One region of the Microcoleus sp. K1-B1 genome, then DNA from elsewhere that is predicted to be linked to it. Evidence: riboswitches for the same ligand, from Rfam matches in the RefSeq annotation. Region 1 holds a riboswitch; each other region holds the start of a gene.
What was found. Region 1 has a riboswitch for cobalamin ahead of QUA83_RS09520 (DUF1636 domain-containing protein). Riboswitches for the same ligand answer to the same signal wherever they lie in the genome.
Positions count from the first base shown of each region.

Region 2: linked by a shared signal. The riboswitch ahead of QUA83_RS04225 (energy-coupling factor ABC transporter permease) and the one ahead of QUA83_RS09520 (DUF1636 domain-containing protein) in region 1 are both predicted to bind cobalamin.
Region 3: linked by a shared signal. The riboswitch ahead of QUA83_RS04200 (hypothetical protein) and the one ahead of QUA83_RS09520 (DUF1636 domain-containing protein) in region 1 are both predicted to bind cobalamin.

Region 1 covers NZ_JAUBSH010000018.1:63,498-68,439, reverse strand. The annotation lists gene QUA83_RS09530 (serine/threonine-protein kinase) at 1-340, opposite strand, end outside; gene QUA83_RS09525 (serine/threonine-protein kinase) at 423-2,384, opposite strand; cobalamin riboswitch at 2,652-2,798, shown strand; gene QUA83_RS09520 (DUF1636 domain-containing protein) at 2,821-3,231, shown strand; gene cobW (cobalamin biosynthesis protein CobW) at 3,498-4,532, shown strand; gene QUA83_RS09510 (GTP-binding protein) at 4,715-4,942, shown strand, end outside.
Region 2 covers NZ_JAUBSH010000007.1:97,911-102,852, reverse strand. The annotation lists gene QUA83_RS04240 (DUF2834 domain-containing protein) at 1-6, shown strand, start outside; gene QUA83_RS04235 (FAD-dependent oxidoreductase) at 438-2,012, opposite strand; gene QUA83_RS04230 (Uma2 family endonuclease) at 2,261-3,022, opposite strand; cobalamin riboswitch at 3,202-3,348, shown strand; gene QUA83_RS04225 (energy-coupling factor ABC transporter permease) at 3,410-4,129, shown strand; gene QUA83_RS04220 (energy-coupling factor ABC transporter substrate-binding protein) at 4,133-4,465, shown strand; gene cbiQ (cobalt ECF transporter T component CbiQ) at 4,462-4,942, shown strand, end outside.
Region 3 covers NZ_JAUBSH010000007.1:92,013-96,954, reverse strand. The annotation lists gene QUA83_RS04210 (ABC transporter substrate-binding protein) at 1-1,188, shown strand, start outside; gene QUA83_RS04205 (Uma2 family endonuclease) at 1,437-2,015, shown strand; cobalamin riboswitch at 2,054-2,198, shown strand; gene QUA83_RS04200 (hypothetical protein) at 2,356-2,796, shown strand; gene QUA83_RS04195 (methyltransferase domain-containing protein) at 2,816-3,682, shown strand; gene QUA83_RS04190 (ABC transporter ATP-binding protein) at 3,913-4,761, shown strand; gene QUA83_RS04185 (diacylglycerol/polyprenol kinase family protein) at 4,918-4,942, opposite strand, start outside.

The sequences.
Region 1 (4,942 bases):
TTTGCTTGGTTCGCTGCGGTGTTAGCTGGCACAAAATAGCGAGAGAATCGGAATTTTTGTATTCCTGAACCATGCAGAAACCCGATGCAGTTTGGAAGGAATCTAAATAGCGGGGAATATTGGGATGATCCAGTTCTCGCAAAATCTTAATTTCTTGTTCGCACGCTTGATATTGAGCCCAATTAGCGCCTGTTTGGGCAAATTGAAATTGTTTAACAGCGACGGAACGTTGCGTATTAATTTCGGTAGCGAGATAGGTAACTCTCCCGCCGGCGCGATTGTGTCCGAGTTGGCGAGTTACTTGATAACCGTAGTTAGAAAAGTCAGGAAAAGCGTCCATAAATTTGTCAGGTTTGTAGTAATGACTTCAGTATTTAAAATTTTTGAAAATCCAAACAAAAGTTATTAGTAGGAACGGTTGATTATGGTTTAATCAAATATGGCTTGGATTTGCGGTAGGCAGCAATCATTCTGTTTCTTTTAAGAACAATCAAGTAAAGTAATGGAATAGCGGTGACGAGGAGAGGGGCAGTCGCACTTGCTGCTAAAACTAAAACTTTTAAGGGTTCGATCGATTCCATCTCATTTGCCACGCTTAAGTAGCGTTGAAATACGGCTCCTAAACTGATGTAAAATCCAGCGGTGAGAAATGCGATTGCTACAGCATCTTTCTTAAAAAAGCCTCTTTTAATCTGTTCGTAACTCCTGGCTTTAGCTAAGGTATAAACTACCTTAAAACAACCCAAATTAGTAACAAAGAGCACAAATGTCACTACTATACTCGTCGGTAAATAAAAGACACTCAAAAGTCCACAAGCTAGAAATGCCAGGATTGTCAAACTCCTACTCTTCTCAACACAACCTGAAGCACCAACTATAGCTGCAATCACCAAACAAAAAAGTAAAGCGATTTCTTGACCCGTACTATTACCAAAACTACTACCAATAACTGATAAAAAAGTAGTCGATGCCAGAAATATTGTTGTAATCCCTAAAGTGGCTCCTAAGACAGATTGAAACCCATTTGCAGTTTTATTTACTTTTGTATAGAGCGTCTTTTCTTTTTCTGTATAGAGCATCTTTTCTGCTGCTGCAAAACCCGAAAGTAGCACAGCTATTAACGTGAAAAACATCCCTCGATCCATCGGGTTGCTTAGCAGCCAACCGAGGCAGATAAACACAAACATAAAACTCCCTCTATCTTTAAACAAATATGGCATTTGCTTTGGTTCGGGAAGAGGAGCAGTTTTAACTTGAATCTCAATTTCATGGGTATTTGGATCGGAATTAACGTGGAGTATCATCTGGCGATGATAAGTTTTACTTGCTAGCAATTTGCTCGTATCTACCGTTATTTTGCACCTAACCTCATTGCCCTCAAATTTCTGCGGTTCAAAGGAGATGTAAGGGTGGTCGTAAGGAGTATGTGGCGGATCGTTCGGGTGCGGTGCAACTTCCCATCGACCGGCTAAAATTGTATCCGGAATAGGGTTGCTAACGGTAACGATTTGTGTTACTTTTTCTCCATATTCTGTGGCGATGAATTGAATGCGATCGCGCTCAATTCTCACTTTCGGCAAGCTGCTGACATCCAAAGATTTTAGCGCAGTTAAAGCATCTGCCGCCGATGGATATCTGTCTTGCAATCTCGGCGCTACCATCCTCTCCAACCAATTCATCCAACCCTGCTGCAATGGTGGCACTAAATGCCGGAAATGAATGCCATAATTGGCATCAACTAAATTACCGACATCCGCAGATTTCGTACCACTTAACAAGCAAATTAGCGTTATCCCCAAGCCGTAAAGATCGGAGGCTTTTGTTAATTTCCTGTTAAACATTTGCTCCGGCGGCATGAATCCCATCGTACCTTTGACAACGCTGCTAGCCGCGATATTTCCACCTCCTAGCCGAGCAAAACCGAAGTCTACTAAATAAACATTGAGTTCGTCATCTATTAACAAGTTTTCTGGTTTAATGTCGCGGTGAATTATCGGCGGTTTCTGAGATTGCAGGTTAACTAAAATCTCTAAAGTTGCGATCGCAACTTCTTTTATATCCGGCGGCGAAAAACTCCGCGCTACAGCAGATTCGGCATTTTTGTATTCCTGCACCATGCAGAAACCGCTGTCAGTTTGAAAAGAATCCAAATAGCGGGGAATGCCCGGAAAATCCAGATTTTGCAAAACTTTAATTTCTTGTTCGTAAGCTTCGTATTCTGCCCAGCTAGCACCTAATTGAGCGAATTGAAATTGCTTAATTACAACTATTTTTTGAGTATTCGTATTTTTAGCTAAGTATGTAACTCTGCCGCCGAGACTGTTGTGTCCGAGTTCTTTTTCAATCTGATAGCCGTGAGTGGAAAAATCGGGGAAGGCGTTCATATAGTTTGTAGAAATGTTATTGTGGGAGGGGCTTCTAGCCAGTCATTAACAGGCAAGATGGCTGTTACACAAAGAGTTATTTTTTTTGGAGGGGTTATATCCTGTCAGCAACAGGTAAGATGCCTGTTCCACAAAGAGTTATTTTTTTTTGGAGGGGTTATATCCTGTCAGCAACAGGCAAGATGCCTGTTCCACAAAGAGTTATTTTTTTTTGATGGATCGACATTACCAACATAACTTTTTTCCAAAAATGCGGCAAGTGCGGTATGATGTGATTTCGCGATCGGTTCTAGCGGGGAGCAGCCGTTAGAGGAAACGGGGAAAGTTCGGTGCAAGTCCGGCGCTGTCCCGCAACTGTAATGAAACCGTTGTGGTTTCTCAAGTCAGAATGCCCGCCGATATCTAACTCACTTTTGAACGCATCTGCGAGGTACGGATGATGGATGGAATTAACACGGCTGTACGCACAAAGCACAGTCTATTTGTTTGCACTGCTTGCGCTAGTGTTTGGAAAAACGGCAAGCGCGAAGGTAAAAGCGGCGGCCAACAATTTATGGAAAATTTGTCGCAACTCGCTAAAAATTGGGAGTTTTCTGATAAGTTTGAGATTCAAGAGGTTGAGTGCATGAGTGCTTGCAGTCACTCTTGTGCGGTGTCTTTTGCTGCTGTTGGAAAGTACACTTATCTGTTTGGTGATTTACCAGCAAATGAGTCGGCAAGCGTCGAGGCTGTACTCGAATGCGCGGGTCAATACTATGCTAAACCGGACGGTTTGTTGCCTTGGTCTGAGCGTCCTCAAGCTCTGAAAAAAGGTGTTTTAGCAAAGATTCCACCACTGGCAAATTAGAGCCTTTCTCGTTACCATGCTCTGCCCATTGGTGATAACTAAGACCACCAATCCGCCAGGGACTTAAGTCCCTGGCTAATAGCGAAAGTCCTCTAAAGAGGACTGAGAATAAAAAATTTAAACTCATTAGTCCTCTTGAGAGGACTTTCGCTTTGAGGCAGGGGTTTAAACCCCTGCCGGACTGTCGGTTTAACGAGTTTTCTGTCCGCAATTGCATGACCCAAAATTGAAAGATATTCAATCACACTACAACAACAAAATTATCAATGCACAAAATTCCTGTTACTGTCATCACTGGTTTTCTTGGTAGCGGCAAAACTACCTTAATTCGCCACTTATTGCAAAATAATCAAGGTCGCCGCATTGCTGTTCTGGTTAACGAATTTGGCGAAATCGGAATTGACGGAGAACTGCTGCGCGATTGCCAAGTTTGCGATGAAGAAGAAAATGTCAGCAGCAATATTGTTGAACTAACAAATGGTTGTCTTTGCTGCACTGTTCAAGAGGAATTCTTGCCGACTATGCAGGAATTGTTGAAGCGCAGAGAACAAATTGATTGTATCTTAATTGAGACTTCTGGACTCGCACTTCCTAAACCTTTGATTCAAGCTTTTCGCTGGCCAGAAATTCGCACGGGTGCTACTGTAGACGGTGTTGTTGCTGTGGTCGATTGCGAAGCTATTGCTAGCGGTACTTTTGTCGGCGATATCGATGCTTTGACGGCACAGCGACAAGCTGATTCTAGTTTAGATCACGAAACTCCGATCGAGGAATTGTTTGAAGACCAGTTAGCCTGTGCCGATATGGTACTTTTAACGAAGGTCGATCGCGTAGATGCGGAAACTCACCAGAAAGTCCAAAGCTGGTTGCAGCAAGAGTTGCGTCCGAGTGTAAAAATTGTGCCTTGCAAAGGTGGCGAAATTAACCCCGATGTGCTAATGGGATTTAATGCGGCGGTTGAGGATGATTTGGAGTCTCGTCCGAGTCACCACGATACTGAGGAGGAACACGAGCACGATGATGATATTAACTCGACTTTCTTTATTGCCGATCGCGAATTTGAACCTGAAGCTTTGGTGAAAAAACTGCAATCCTTGATGCAGCAGGAGGAAATCTATCGGATTAAAGGGTTTGTGGCGGTTCCCAAGAAACCGATGAGGATGGTGTTGCAAGGTGTCGGATCGCGCATAGAATATTTCTACGATCGTCCTTGGCAACCTTCCGAACTCCGCCAAACCAAATTAGTGCTGATTGGTCGAGAGTTAGAGCGCGATCGAATTGCAGCTATGATTAACAACTAATTGTCATCTGAGAGGGGCGGGTCGATCGATATTTTGAATTGCAGCAAATATTATTGGTAAAACTCGCCCCGACAAGCTCTCACGAACAATTTATTAACATTATTTAATATTGGGGTCACTGCCACCAAGTCTGGTGTAAAATAGCGATAATGGTTATCATTGTACAATAATCGAGGTCAAGTATGGTGACTGCTGGGGCGATCGAATCAGTTCCTGTTACCGTTCTCACGGGTTATCTGGGTGCAGGCAAAACCACGCTGCTCAACCGAATTTTAACACAGGAACACGGCAAAAAAGTTGCAGTCATCGTCAACGAATTCGGCGAAGTAGGCATCGACAATCAACTGATAATTGATGCCGATGAAGAAATTTTTGAGATGAACAACGGCTGCATTTGCTGTACAGTGCGA
Region 2 (4,942 bases), on a different contig from region 1:
AGTTGAAAAGTTGTTTCACCGGTTAGTGCCGCGCAGCACAATAATTCGTTGCAGGCGATCGAGGTATTATATAATTTCCGGTAAAATCACCGTTATAGGTTTGTAGTGACGACGGAAGTGCTCAGAATTGTATGAGGATGAAATTCCTCACTACAAACCAACTTAATGGTTGTCATTCGATGTGGCATAATACTAATAGCAATTCCCTCATTTTTTGCTAAAAACTTTTGGCTTGAGTTTCATTCCCCCTGCCCAACTTACTATTGCATTGTTTATTGAAAGTGCTATTATATCGTTTCCGGTTGCAGCGGTATTTGTTCAAATATCCAAACAGTCCGTTGTCCCGAAAGCATAATTTTAGTCAACAGCCAACAGTCAACAGTCAACAATCAACAGTCAACACTCAACAATCATGAGGAGTGCAGCCGGAATGAATATTACGCAATAGCATCCGAACTGGCAAGAGTCTCGAATTGCGCCAATAGCATGGCATCACTATTATTTGGAACTCCAAAAATTTTAGGTAACTGACCTGTTTCAGCGAGAACTTGTCTCACTTCTCGGTTAGATACATCGGCTAGATTTTTGTTATTTAGAATGGCATTAACCGCAGCGATACCCACACCTTGACCAACTGCAGCGTTGAATTCCACAATTCTGCCGACAGAACAAGCAAACCCTTCAAATCCAGAACAGGGACTGACCACTGCCAGGTTAGGAACGTTTTTAATTAATGCGTGGCGGATGCCAATATTCAAGATAGGGTGTTTAAAACTCAGACTTTTAAACCATCCTAGACGAGTTGCTTGATCGCGAATACCCTGGATGCCTCCGCGTACATCAAAATGATAGCTAAATGTTGCCAGGGCTTCATTCGCAGGTACGCCACCTAACAGCATTTGTGCACCAGTTAAAGGTTCTACAACTCCCGTCACATTGCCAGCGTGTCTGATATAAAGTTCTGAGGCAGAAGTAACAGAAGTAGCCCCCAAACTCTTCAGCCAAGTTGTAATAAATAACATCTCTCTTTGCATATTAGCCGTGGGTTTGCTCCCGCTTCTAGCTAAGGCTTCCGCTTCGCTGGCGGTGACTGCAAATAAAAGCGCATTCCACGAAAGTCTGTCATTGGGAAGTATTGCTATATTTCCCTCATCTAAAATTATGCCGGTTTCAGAAAAAGATAGTTTTCTTCCTCTAAAGGAGTGGTAAGCTACAGATAGAGCCGGCGAGCGAACATCGATGTAATCGTTACCCGCCCACAGAGTTTTGAGATTGCCTTTAGTGTCCCTCATTTCCCGCCGGAGTTCTTCTGCTAGTTGGGCATCCTTGTCGGCAGCGTACAGCAAAAATTTTTGACTCTCTGAATCGGCCCGGTTTGTGAAGCGTTTTAGATAAGTGTAATCGAGTTCTTTCAGTGCTCTTGCACTGAGTCCTTGGGTTTCAAAAACGAGGGTGACTGGAAGTTCTGAGTTAGGCAGACCAAATGTTTCAAATCCCTTCAGCTTTCTCACACCGGCAGCTTGAGCTAATTCGGCATTGACAGTGGCATCAATAAATTGCTTGCCGGCATAAACTACGCCTTGAGAGGTGGTTATACTGGCTATTTTTTGACCTTCTTTACTGACTGATTGAATTTCTACTTTGCTGAGGAGATCTGCCCCAGCTTTTACCAGCATTTCTTTCAGCGCTGCACTGGCTTTGCGGGGGTCGAGTGCAATTGCTTTAACGCCGGATTTTTGTAAGAATTCTTTATAGATTGTCGCCGGTGAACCAAAGGTATCTAACTTTAAAGATTGTTGAAGTTCTTCACTAATCTGACTTCTATCTAAATAAGCAAGACCGCCTCTTACCAAATGCCCGCCAATTCCTTCTTGCAAGCTTGCTTTCGACATCAGTAGAATTCGCGGATAACGCTTTGTTCGGCGAAGATATTCTCTGGATGCAGAGATAACAGCTAGAACTCCTGGAACTTCATCACCAAAACAGATGATATCGTAAGAACGCAGATTCATGACCATTATTTAATAACCTCTGTTGATTTTCATGTTTTCGAGCTGCATCTCAATGTTTGCCGTCCAACTCTCTGTTTTTCCCAAATCTAGCTCGATCTTTCCTGATTTTTGCGATAAATATTCACACTTTTCTGGAGGCAGCAACCGGGTTTTTTCCAGAAAATCCTCCGTTGAGGACGATCTATCTCGGTTGAAAAACCCGGTTTCTGAGCGTCTAGAGTACAACACTGAGGTACTCTTGATTGCCATCAGGTGAGATTATCAGGATCTATCCCCAACTCCCGCAATCGCTGAGCTAGTCGATCGGAACGTTGGGCCAATCCATCGGCGCGCTGCGATTCCTGTTGGGCGCGCTGCGATTCCTGTTGGGCGCGCTGCGATTCCTGTTGGGCGCGCTGCGCTGATTCTTTCACCTGTTCTTCAGGAGTCAGATAACGTTTTCCATCGGCATCATACCAATACAACCACTCCCTTGTCACCCCAGAATAACTTCCCCTTTCACAACCAATCCCCAAACCAATTTCAGGCATCCAAACAGGATGTCCTGGCTGTAACTCGTACTTCCCATTGACTAACTTATGTACTTCTAAACGGGGTTTACGGCGGCGGCGGGAAGAATAAATGACGTAATAAAGTACGCCTAAAGCTTGATATTCCTCCAACTTTGTGGTGTATTCTTTGCGATAAGTTGGGGAAACTACTTCCAGCACAAAAGTCGGCAGAACATTTTCATCCCACAGCACGTAACTGGGACGCAATTCTTCATCATAAAACCTTTCTACACCTAAACTTAAGAAAGCATCTGGGACAATGACAGGTTTGTCGGGGTGATAATAGATACCCATATCTATGCCAAAAAACCAATCCATGCGTTCTGCCCAAAGTATGAGCAATATTGCTTTTAACAACCCTGGTATTAGTTCTTGCAGTTCGTTATCCACAGGCGTTTCATCTGAGTCTGGTAGTTCATCGGCTGAGGGCCAGTGCCTCGGAAATTTGTAATCTAACATGGCGGCTTTCCTCAAAACTCACTAATATTATACCGTTGATTTGTTTAGCAATAGTATTTATTGAACGAACCGCGAAGACGCGAAGGAAGAGAATAGAAGAGAAGATGATAGGTAATTTTGACTTAGTTAATCTGAATGAATTTTTGTAAAAGATTTGCTGAGACTTACGCGATCGACTAAACTATGTCTAACCAGTCGGTTCTAATGGGGAGCAGCCGTTAGAGGAAACGGGGAAAGTTCGGTGCAAGTCCGGCGCTGTCCCGCAACTGTAATGAGAGTCTTGTCGCTTTCTGAGTCAGGATGCCCGCCGATGTGTTAGTTTACATAGTCTCATCTGCGAGGTTCAGCGTGAAGGCCAGAAATCGGAAATTGGTCAGCTTGGGATTGATGGCTGGCTTGAGTTGTTATATTGTCCTGGGTTCGGCAACGCCCGCCGCAGCTATGCACATTTCGGAAGGTTTTTTGCCGGTGCAATGGGCGGCTTTTTGGTGGATGGTGGCGTTGCCTTTTTTTGCAGTAGGTTTGCGATCGATTACTCGGATTACAAAAGAACACCCGGAACTTAAACTATTGCTGGCTTTGGCGGGTGCGTTTACTTTTGTGCTTTCTGCTTTAAAAATTCCTTCGGTAACGGGCAGTTGTTCTCACCCGACGGGTACTGGTTTGGGTGCAATTTTGTTCGGCCCTTCGGTGATGGCGGTACTGGGGGCTTTAGTTCTGCTGTTTCAAACGTTACTGTTAGCGCATGGTGGCTTGACAACGCTGGGAGCGAATATGTTTTCGATGGCGATTGTCGGCCCTTTCGCTGCCTATTTTATCTATCAATTGCTGTTGCGAACTGGTAGCCAGCGGGCGGCAATTTTTTGTGCGGCGGCTTTGGCAGATTTGCTGACTTATGTAACGACTTCGATTCAATTAGCGTTAGCTTTTCCCGCAGCAAGCGGCGGTTTTATGGCTTCGTTTCTCAAGTTTGCTGGCATCTTTGCTATCACTCAAGTACCTCTGGCTATTAGTGAGGGATTGCTGACTCTATTGGTTTGGAATTGGCTGCATTCTTACGGGAAGCCTGAGTTGGAAACTTTGAAATTATTGAGACAGGAGTCATAACCCGTGAGTCAAAAAACTACAAAAAATCACCAATCTACTTCGCGGCAAAATTTACTATTGGCTGGCGCTGTGATTGTTCTGGCAGCGTTTCCTCTCGTTTTTGTGCGGGGTGAATACGGCGGTGCCGATGACCAAGCTAAGAAAGCAATTACGGAAATTCAACCGGGTTATAAACCTTGGTTTAATCACTTGTTTGAGCCGGCTAGCAGCGAAATTTCCAGTCTATTGTTTGCGTCTCAAGCGGCGATCGGGGCTGGCGTAGTTGGGTACGTCATTGGGTTGTATAAAGGCCGATCGCAATCTCGGCAGCAGTCTGATCATAAATCGTCGGAATGAACCATCAGATTGATAGTCTGGCTTATACCAATCGCTTGCGCGGGTTGCCGCCAGCTCACAAGTTATCTTTTGCGATCGCCCTTTTAATTCTGTCTCTAGTTTCTGGGGCGATCGTCCAATTGTCGATCGCCCTTTGGTTAGCCGTCTGGATCGTCGTCTATGCGGGTATTCCGGGGAAACTGTATTTGCGGTTGCTGTCGCTACCGTTGATGTTTTTGCTGACAAGTTTGCCTGCTTTGGCGATGGGTGCGGTTGCGGGCGATCGTATCCCTGCAATTGGGTGGGATATTTGGCAAGGTTGGGGCATTAGCATCGGCACTTTTTATCTGTATGTGAGCCGCACTGGAATATACCAAGTGAGCTTGCTATTTGCCCGCGCCTTCGCATCGACAAGCTGTATGTATTTCATCCTCTTGACGGTTCCATTTACCGAAATCTTGCAAATTCTCAGACAATTACGCTGTCCAGAGTTAGTCA
Region 3 (4,942 bases), on a different contig from region 1:
GACAAACAAGCAGGAGTTCAAGCTTTTGGTGAGGGAAATTACCAAGCTGCCGCCCAATATTTTCAGAAATCGCTGCAACAAAATCGCAACGACCCGGAAACCATTATCTATTTGAATAATGCCACAGCAAGCAATGGTTCTTCCTTGAAAATTGCTGTCAGCGTCCCCATTGGTAGTAACCCCAATGTCGCCCAAGAAATGCTCCGAGGTGTGGCCCAAGCTCAAGATGAAGTCAATAATAGCGGTGGCATCAATGGCGCAAAACTGCAAGTAGAAATTGTCAACGATGACAACAGTCAAGAGGTTGTCAGAGAAGTTGCAAGGACATTGACAAAAGATCCGAGTATACTAGCCGTAATTGGACACAATGCTAGCAACGCATCTCTCGAAGCTGCTCCGATCTATCAGCAAGAAAAACTGGTAATGGTGACACCGACGAGTTTTGCCAATAATCTATCAGGATTTGGCAGCTACATCTTTCGGACAGTACCCAATATTAGCTTAATGGCTGCTCCCTTAGCAGAATATATAGTTAAAACAGAACGCCAAACTAATATTGCCGTTTGTTATGACTCCCAAGCACCGGATAACATATCATTTAAAGATGAATTTGTGGCATCTCTTACTGCTGCTGGAGGCAAATTAGTTCCCACTGTTTGCGACTTTTCATTACCCTCTTTTAATCCCGAAAGTGCCCTGGCCGATGCTGTCAGCAAAGGTGCACAAGGATTGATGGTAGCACCCCACATCGATCGCATTGACCGTGCGATTTCTCTGGCTCGCAGCAATCGAGGCAAATTGCCACTCTACGGCAGCACTACGCTCTACACCTTTCAAACATTAAAAGACGGACAAAAAGACGTTGACGGGCTTGTTTTGCCCGTTCCCTGGCATCCTGACACTAATCCTGGTAGCCGTTTCCCAGAAAATGCCCGCCAGCGTTGGGGAGGCATTGTGAATTGGCGAACAGCAACGAGTTTTGATGCGACTCAAGCTGTGATCGCTGGCTTGCGGCAAAGCAATACGCGGGAAGGATTGCAACAAGCACTCAGAAATGCAAGTTTTTCGGCAGCAGGATCAAGCGAGGATGTGAAGTTTTTGCCCACGGGCGATCGGGCTGGTAAGCCGATTTTAGTGCAAGTTAAACAAGGAGGAAGCACTGGCTATAACTTTGTCCCGCTGCGGTAAGTTTGTTAAGTGCGATCGCACGGGCGGGCTCTTCGGCCCAACCCCTACTCCCCACAACAAAATTCAATCTTTGTGGAACAGGCATCTTGCCTGTTCTTGATGCCAAACTCACGCCCCACAAAAAAATTCCCTCTTTGTGGAACAGGCATCTTGCCTGTTTCTTAGCATGATTCAAATCTACTTTTCTGTTGAATAAGGCAAATTTTTAAGATAAAATGAAATGAGTAGATTAAAGGAGAGCGTTGTGTATGATCGCGCAAGTTGAAACCAAAACCTACACCGCTGAGGAATATCTAGAATTGGAAATCAATTCTCAGGATCGGCATGAATTTATCAATGGGGAGATTGTTCTGATGGCTGGCGGCACACCGGATCACAATGAAATTACGAGCATCTTAAATGCTATTTTGAGGGTGAGTCTTAAGGGTAAACCTTACAGTATTTTTGCATCGGATCAGCGGCTTTGGGTTCCGCAGCTTAATAATTATACTTACCCGGATGTGATGGTGGTAGCGCGCCCGATCGAGCTGCAATCTGGACGGACGGATACAATTACTAATCCGCTGCTAATTGCTGAGGTGCTGTCTAAAGGTACCAAAGCTTATGACCGCGATGAAAAGTTTGCTGCCTATCGCAGTATTCCTAGTTTTCAGGAGTATTTATTAATCGACCAATATCGGCTACAGGTCGAGCAATATTCTAAAACTGATGCGAATAAGTGGATTTTTTCGGAATATAGCTGTATGGGCGATCGGCTGAGTTTAACATCTGTTGCTGTGGAAATTTCGCTGGCCGATTTGTATGAAAATATTGAGTTTGGTGAATAGGCGGACGCTTTTTTGTCAAATATCCCAAATAGTGGTAATATCCCCGTATATCGATCGGCTCTGATGGAGAACAGCCATCAGACGTAAGGGGGAAAGTTCGGTGCGAATCCGGCGCTGTCCCGCAACTGTAATGAGATTATTGCATCTCTGAGTCAGGATGCCCGCCGATTTGTTTACAATCATGTTTTTCATCTGCGAGGTATGGGTGATGGTGAGTTTATTATTTTTTTTATTATTGGATTGGGGTTTTTCAACCGCAGATATCAGCAGATGAACACAGATGAACGCTGATGTAATTCGATCTGTGTTCTGAAGCGTATATTATTTTAATGGAAAAGAAATGCGAATTGAAGATAGTGTTTGGCAGGGTAGTTTTGGCTACTGGCAAAACTTGTTTATTCACCAGAATATTTTGCCGATCGGACATACTGCTTGGAATGGCTTTTTGCATCGAGGACGAGGCTTGGTTGCTTGCAAAATCAATACTCCCATTAACGGTTCTGTGAATTGGAGCGTAGATACTATCAAGTACGATCTGGAATTTGTTTCCCAATTGTACGCAACTGCTTATTTGCAACAACTAGAAATAGAGGAAAATACTGTTTCCAATCTGCTGCAAATCATTGATAGCTACGAACCCAAGGCAGCCATTATATTTTTGTCGATCGCAAACGGTCAGATTGATATCAATTTGTTGCAAAAGTTGGCAATTTCTCCTGTTGAGTGCTATGAACAAGTATGCAAGCGCTGGGAAGAATTTCAATTCTGCCCTAAATCCTAAAACTTACTAAATTTTCCGAATGCCGCAGCCAAAATCAATCGAAATTTCCAAGGTAACTCGCTACCAAAATGCAGCGCTTAATTACTATTTGGGCCTGACAGATTCGCCCTACCTTCACTACGGCTATTGGGAAACCCTACCTGTGCCCGCTGACGAACTAACGATCGCACGATTGCGCCTCGCTCAGCAAGCTTATACTGTAAAACTGTTGGATGCAATCCCCAAAGGCACTCATACGATACTCGATGTGGGCTGCGGGATTGGTGGAAATGCGGCTTATTTGCTCGATCGAGGTTTTGCAGTCGAAGGGCTCGCACCCGATCCGTTCCAACAACAGCGATTTCTTAAGTGTACGGGCGATCGGGCAATTTTCCACCTCACGAGGTTTGAAGACTTCAAAGCAACCCATTTCTACGATCTTATTCTCTTTAGCGAAAGTAGCCAGTATATGTCGGCTGTTGATATTGCTAACGGTGCCGCCAAAATCCTCAATCAGGGCGGTTACGTTTTGTTGGCTGATATGCTGCGATCTGATGCTAATTATAAAGAGGGAATGTTCTCTAATTGTCATGTTGTTACGGAACTTCATGCAGCATTAAAGCAGGCTGGATTCATTTTAGTAAAAACTGAGGATATTTCCGCCCATATTTTGCCAACAATCGATTTGTATGTCGATACTTTCCGCCGATATGGACTAAATACAATGATCTATGTTGCAGATTTGATTGCAATCACTGTTCCCCCCGTCCACAAATTCCTGCGCTGGATATTTCGTCGCTGGTTCAAGAAGCTGGTGGTTGAAGGATTGGAGGCGGGTCAACTTTTTGAGCAACATCTCTGTTATGAAATGCAACTTTGGCAGTTGTCAAAATCTGATCGAGGCTGACACAAATATAGCAACTCTAAATCATTTGTTAATTTCTTACTCCCTCCCCTTGATAAGGGGAGGGTTGGGGTGGGGTCAAAAGTTTACGACTCCTGCAAGGATTGCTATACAATGGAAATCGGTAATCGGTAATTGGTAATCATTCATCGGTAATCGGTAATTGGAGGCATAGCCTCCGGGTATTTATTCCCAGGCAGAGCCTGGGAACAAGGTTATAAAAAATAAAAAATATGTCTGAATGGATTCTCGAATTCGATCGCACTTCCTACTCCTATCCCTGCGGTTCGCGAGTGGCAATTCAGGGTTTAAATCTCAAAGTTCCCGCCGGGAAACGGTGCGGGCTAATCGGTCAAAATGGCTGTGGGAAAACAACATTTTTTCTGTTAGCAAATGGCTTATATCAACCGCAACAGGGAATCATTAGCTGGCAAGGTGAACCCTTTCGCTACGATCGCAAATCTTTGATGCAACTGCGCCAACAAATCGGACTCGTCTTTCAAAATCCCGAACATCAATTAGTAGCTTCGACGGTAGAAGAAGATATCTCCTATGGATTGTACAATTTAGGCTTGAGAGAATCCGAAATTGCTCAACAGGTGCAGCAGGCGATCGAGCAATTCGATCTAAGCGAACTCGCCCGCGAACCAATTCACAATCTCAGTTTGGGCCAGAAAAAGCGGGTTTCCATCGCCGATATCATGGTTCTCAAGCCCAAACTGCTGCTGCTAGATGAACCTACCGCTTATCTCGATCCGCGTCACACCCGACAACTGATCGGTTTACTCCAACAAATTCACAGCGCTGGAACCACAATTCTTTTAGCAAGTCACGACCTCGATTTCATCTACCGCTGGGCTGATTGGGTGTTTGTAATGGATCGAGGAAAATTGATTTTAGAAGGAACACCGGAAACCGTTTTTGCTCAGCGGGATGTGTTGGAACAATTGCAGCTTGGCGTACCGCTGGCGATCGAGCTGATGGAGCAAATCAGGGCGATGTTTCCAACAGACGATCGCTCAAAAATCCCCGCTTTCGAGCAATGGCAACAACAAATTTTACAAGCACGTCGGCTGCTTTAACGGAACTTAGACAATTGATAATGGTGTTGCTGATTCACGGTATGAATTACTTTTTCGCTTGATGTTACAAAACTCACCATACTTGGCTTATAGCAATTGCGAAATCTTGAATTCATACCTGTATCCAGCAACGCCCCCCGTGGGGGGAAGTTCAGATTACACATTACCAATTATCAAAAAT